2 regions of the Winslowiella toletana genome follow, and region 1 is predicted to be linked to the other one. Evidence: predicted binding sites of a transcription regulator. Region 1 holds the regulator's gene; the other holds the start of a gene.

Region 1 (3,143 bases):
AGACGAATCGCTTCGTAAGAGAAGTCAGCGGCGATCTCTTCCATCAGCTCAACTGCGTTTTGCTGTGCCTTCTCATGGGAGATTTTTTTGCTGCGTGCTTCATCTTCGACCGCTTTAGCGATGGCTTTGGATTGCAGCAGCCGACCAAACAGCTCCTGACGCACCGGCAAACGCGGGCCGATCGCCGCCAGACGCTGACGAGCGAAATGCATACGCGCAACGCGGGCCAGCTTCTGGGCGATAGTTTGATCGGTGCCGTGTTCAGTCGCCATACGGCGCAGTGACACGGTAGGAGAGAAACGCACGAAGCTGTCGCGTCCTAACCAGAGAACGGCAAAAAACTTCTGAATGCCGTTCAGCACGCGCAGATGTGGCGTCTGTTCACCCTGAACTTCGCGACCCGGTGCACGGCCAAACATGACGGAAATCGGCACCATCTGCACGTCAAGATCGGGATTACTGCGGTGTAGATCCAGATATTCGTGAAACAGCTTTACCGACTCCAGATTGGGAACGAAGTAGGGGAACACGCGCGGTCCATCGTGGATAAACACGTGGCGTGGCAAAACCGTGCCATCGATTTCCAGCGGCTCCAACGGATCGGGCAAGTCGCGTTTACGACATTGCGATCGCAATGCAAGGAGATCCGCCTTTGAATCATAAGGCAATACATACATAATGGGGCGCGAACTATCGAGCCCGAGTTCAGCTACCGGATCGGCCGGAATAGCCTTACTTCTCACCAAAAATGAGAGGGGTAAGTTTAGTAACTTGTAATAGAAATTACGCCAACCTGACATAGACAACATGAAGCCTCTTGTTAGCAAAGCGCGGCAAGCATACCAGAAAGCGCTATTAAGATCTGTTGTGTTGCAATACGTGCGCCACCCTCTGGTGGACGTTAAACATCTCAAAGGGTTCCCTGATTATGACAAATAATGTAACCGGCCTTGCGCGAATTGTGAAAGCAGCAGGTTATTCATGGAAAGGTTTGCGTGCCGCCTGGCAGCATGAAGCCGCATTTCGCGAGGAGTTGATCGCAGCAGTGGTGGCGATCGTTATTGCCTGCTGGCTTGATGTGGATGCCATCACTCGTGTACTGCTAATCGGCTCAGTACTGCTGGTGATTATCGTAGAAATCCTTAACAGCGCGATAGAAGCGGTGGTGGATCGGATCGGCAGTGAAATGCATGAGCTTTCCGGACGCGCCAAGGATATGGGGTCTGCGGCGGTGTTACTCACCATTCTGTTAGCGGTATTTGTCTGGATAATGCTGTTATGGGCACATTTCGCCTGACCAGGCAGAAATTGACAAGCAGTCGTTTTTTACGCAGCTTTAGGTTTCAAAGCAGCGAATACCTGTATATACTCACAGCGACTGTATAAACAACCAGGGGGCGGAATGAAAGCATTAACGGCAAGGCAGCAGCAGGTCTATGATCTGATTCGTGACCATATTAATCAGACGGGTATGCCTCCTACACGCGCCGAAATTGCCTCGCAATTAGGTTTCCGTTCCCCCAACGCCGCGGAAGAGCATCTGAAAGCCCTGGCGCGTAAGGGTGTGATTGAGATCGTTTCCGGCGCTTCGCGCGGCATTCGTCTGATGATGGAAGATGAGAGCGGCCTGCCGCTGATCGGTCGCGTCGCAGCGGGTGAACCATTGCTGGCAGAACAGCATATTGAAGGCCATTTTCAGGTCGACGCCAATCTGTTTAAACCTAATGCAGACTTCTTGTTGCGCGTCAGCGGCATGTCGATGAAAGACATCGGTATTATGGATGGCGATCTGCTGGCAGTGCATAAGACTCAGGACGTGCGTAATGGACAGGTTGTCGTAGCGCGTATTGACGATGAAGTCACCGTCAAACGACTGAAGAAACAAGGTAATGTGGTTCAGTTACTGCCTGAAAACAGTGATTTTCAGCCAATTGTGGTCGATCTTCGTCAGCAAACCCTGACGATTGAAGGTCTGGCGGTCGGTGTGATTCGCAACGGCAACTGGCTGTAACCTTCTACTTCCTTTAGCGCGTGCTGTTATCCTCCGCAGGCACGCGCCGTGACTTACATTGTCTATTTTATTGCATCAGAACTCTCAATATTGCATTACCCGAGAAAGCGCCTGAGTCAGGGGTGCTGGATCCAACGGTCTGATAGACGGAGCTTATCTTAAAATTTTTACTGCCATCGACAACACCAACAAAACTGGCATTATCATCAACCGTCAATGTACATTTTCCATTATTACCACACTTCGTCACATTTCTGGCCTCTCCGGAGACAGGCTGAACCCCCTCAAAGGTTAACTGCACGTTAGACGGGCTCCCGCAATTAATCCCAAAATTAGTACTTGAAGAGTGTCCGCTACGAGCCTGTGCGGTAGTTATTTTTCCATGATTAATGGCAATATTACTGCCTCCGGTCAAAGAACAGCTGGCCATCACATTAACCTGCACTGGAGCAAATCGATTTTGCATAGATGCCACTGCCAGCTCAACCCCACCCCCACCAGAACAGTATTTTTCTCCCTTATACCACTCTTCAGCTCCGATCTTTATTGGAATTCTCACGTTGTATGTGCCGGAAAAAGCGCTCCCTTTGGTGATATAAACGCGCAGTTTTGTCTCAGTAAAAGAGTTTTCGACCAGCGGATAACGGGATCCGACATTAAGACTGCTCGGAAAATTTCCCACCCAATTAGGAAATTTGTACGGACCAGAATAGGTCTGAAAACCTGAATATATTCCGCGCACAAGATAGTTTCCGGAAATAATTTCTATACGGCCCGTCAATCCGTCACCCAGAGAGATATCGCCCCCTCCAGCGGGTAATGCTATCCATGTCGCCAGGTTCTTGCTGCCGTTTCCACTTGCAATATTATTCGTGCCAAAGGGAACATTATAACGTTGAATCCATGATACGCTTCCTGGTGCGGTGGACGGTAACCCGGGTAAAGTGATATCAAAGTAATCCGCTGTACTACCATTACTGACGGTTATTGGAGGGATTGCCTGTGAGTTATCATCCATTTGCCACAATATTTGCAAATCACGGCAAGGGTCATAGGCAAAGGCAGGTATACTACAGCAAAGAAAAATAAAAGATAAAAAGTAATTAACTACATTCACCTTTTCAACTCCTTT
Region 2 (3,143 bases), 2.3 Mb from region 1:
GTGATGCCGCAAAGCCGAAGCGTCACCATTGGCAGTGAAGTGGGTAAACAGCTGGGCGTCAGTTACTTTCTTGAGCGTCGTGAACTGGGCGTCATTAATATTGGCGGTGCGGGCATCATTGAAGTGGATGGTAAATGCTGGGAGATTGACCATCAGCAGGCGCTGTATGTCGGTATGGGCGCACAATCAGTGGTTTTCAGCAGTGTTGATGCGGCAAAACCGGCCAAATTCTATTACAACAGCGCACCTGCTCACCACCGCTATCCTGACAAAAAAATTACCCTCGACGAAGCCGCCACTACCACGCTCGGTGATGCTGCGACCAGTAACCGCCGCACCATCAATAAATATCTCGTCCCGGAGGTGTTGCCCACCTGCCAACTGACAATGGGCCTGACACAGCTGGAAGAAGGCAGCCTGTGGAACACCATGCCCTGTCATACCCATGAGCGCCGGATGGAAGTCTACTTCTACTTTGATATGGATGAAGAGACCGCGGTGTTCCATATGCTCGGCCAGCCGCAGGAAACCCGTCATTTATTGGTGCATAACGAACAGGCGGTTATCTCCCCAAGCTGGTCGATTCATGCCGGGGTCGGCACCAAACGTTACACCTTTATCTGGGGCATGGTCGGTGAGAATCAGGTGTTTGACGATATGGACCACGTCAAAGTCAGCGAATTGCGCTAAGCGCTAATCAGCAACGTTGCGGCCAGCGGGCCGAAGAAAAAGAGAGCGAATATGATCCTTAATGCATTTAATCTGGAAGGCAAAGTGGCGCTGGTCACCGGCTGTAACACCGGTTTAGGTCAGGGAATGGCCGTCGGCCTTGCCGAAGCGGGCTGCGATATTATTGGCGTTAATCGTAGCGTTCCGGATGAAACCCAGGCCCGTGTGGAAGCCACTGGCCGCCGTTTCTGTAGTATTGAAGCCGATCTGACCAACAGCGCCACGGTGCCACAGGTGGTTGAACAGGCCATCGCCGCATTCGGTCGTATTGATATTCTGATTAATAATGCCGGTATTATTCGCCGCGCGGACGCACTGGAATTTAGCGAGCAGGACTGGGACGATGTGATGAACATTAACAGTAAGACCCTGTTCTTTCTGTCGCAGTCGGTCGCTCGTCAGTTTATTAAACAGGGCAACGGCGGCAAGATCATTAATATCGCCTCGATGCTCTCCTTCCAGGGCGGCATCCGCGTTCCTTCTTATACGGCGTCAAAAAGCGCCGTAATGGGCTTAACCAAATTGATGGCCAATGAATGGGCACCGCATCATATTAATGTCAATGCCATTGCGCCCGGCTATATGGCGACCAATAACACCGAACAGATCCGTAATGACGAAGGACGTAACCAGGAAATTCTTGGCCGTATTCCGGCTGCTCGCTGGGGAAAGCCAGAGGATATGATGGGGCCGGTGGTGTTCCTTGCGTCATCAGCCTCAGACTATGTTAACGGCTATACGCTGGCGGTGGATGGCGGCTGGCTGGCACGTTAATCTTTCAGTTTTCTGCCGTTGGGCGGCAACGCTGTCGCCCGCGGAAAATCGAACTGCCGTGTTACTGAAGAAAGGTGACAAAATTCACCTTTAGTTACAGCGTCACATATTTAATCTACTGGATATATCCCCTATACTGGATGCATCGACAGCTATGCAGCCAGGTTATCCCCATGACGGCCGAAGGCCATATTATTTTTGCCATCGCCAGCGCAATTTTCGCCAAGCGCGCCGAGCTGACGCCGGTGCTGGCCAGCGCTGACTGGTGGCATCTGATTCCGGCTGCGTTGCTGACCTGTCTGTTACCGGATATCGATCATCCAAAATCACTGCTTGGCCAACGGCTGAAATGGATCGCGGTGCCGATATCCCGCGCCTTCGGCCATCGTGGATTTACCCACAGCCTGCTGGCGGTGCTGGGTGGGCTGGCGCTGTTTCAGATTAATGTGCCCGCCGACTGGCCGGTACCCGCCGACGTATTACAGGGCATGGTGCTCGGCTACCTCAGCCATATTATTGCCGATATGCTGACGCCCGCCGGTGTGCCGCTATTATGGCCTTGCCGCTGGCGCTTTCGCCTGCCGCTGCTTAACAGCCAGAAAGGCAATCAGCTTGAACGTGCACTCTGCCTGGCACTGGTCGGCTACGCCATCTGGTTTTCGCCGGAACAGCCTTATTTAGGCACCCATGGCTGGCCCGCGCAGATAATTAATTCCGTGCAAGATGGCATCAATCGAATAACCAATAAACAGTTAGCACAATAATTATACAATTTAATATCAAAAGGTTATAGCCCATTACTTTTGGATATAATGCTGCGCTTCATACAACTGATAATATCCCCCGCTAATAAATCTTTTTGCGCGATATAAAATATCGCCATTTGGTGATCCGCGCCAAAGCGTCACGGATTGCCCTTCACCGGAGAAATGGGATGAATCTACCGCTGATTCTGAATATCGTGGTTTTTCTCGCGCTGATCGTGCTGCTGGCACGCACCGGCCGCACAAACTGGAGTCTGTCGAAAAAAGTTCTCGCCGGCCTGGTGCTTGGCGTACTGTTCGGCCTTGGCCTGCAACTGATCTATGGCGAAAACTCCGCCGTGGTGAAGGAGTCGATTAGCTGGTTTAATATCGTTGGTAATGGTTATGTGCAGCTGCTGCAAATGATCGTGATGCCGCTGGTCTTCGCTTCGATTCTCAGCGCGGTAGCCCGCCTGCATAACGCTTCGTCACTGGGTAAAATTAGCGTTCTGACCATTGGGGTGCTGCTGTTTACCACCGCGATCGCCGCGCTGGTTGGCGTGTTTGTCACTCAGCTGTTTGGCCTGACGGCAGAAGGCCTGGTGCAAGGCACTCAGGAAAGCGCGCGCCTGGTGGCAATTCAGAGCAACTATGCCGGTAAGGTTGCTGATTTAACCGTGCCACAGCTGCTGCTCTCTTTTGTCCCGAAGAATCCGTTTGCCGATCTGGCTGGTGCCAGCCCGACCTCGATTATCAGCGTGGTGATATTTGCTGCCTTCCTCGGCGTGGCGGCACTGCAGCTGTTAAAAGACGACCAGGTTAAAGGACAGCGCGTGCTGGCCGCTATCGACACTCTGCAATCCTGGGTGATGAAGCTGGTGCGCCTGATTATGAAAC

What was found. Region 1 encodes LexA, which represses DNA repair genes until DNA is damaged. Its sites were predicted from a motif close to TNCTGTATGTACATACAGNA; they were not measured.
Region 2: RIN69_RS10395 (metal-dependent hydrolase) is a predicted target of LexA. The motif match lies at 1,638-1,657, and genes of this name have one in related genera.

What each region holds. Positions count from the first base shown of each region.
Region 1 is NZ_CP134152.1:4,552,331-4,555,473, reverse strand. It holds gene plsB (glycerol-3-phosphate 1-O-acyltransferase PlsB) at 1-800, opposite strand, end outside; gene RIN69_RS20715 (diacylglycerol kinase) at 929-1,297, shown strand; gene lexA (transcriptional repressor LexA) at 1,403-2,011, shown strand; gene RIN69_RS20705 (hypothetical protein) at 2,079-3,128, opposite strand.
Region 2 is NZ_CP134152.1:2,206,994-2,210,136, reverse strand. It holds gene kduI (5-dehydro-4-deoxy-D-glucuronate isomerase) at 1-690, shown strand, start outside; gene kduD (2-dehydro-3-deoxy-D-gluconate 5-dehydrogenase KduD) at 742-1,503, shown strand; gene RIN69_RS10395 (metal-dependent hydrolase) at 1,677-2,267, shown strand; gene RIN69_RS10390 (L-cystine transporter) at 2,438-3,143, shown strand, end outside.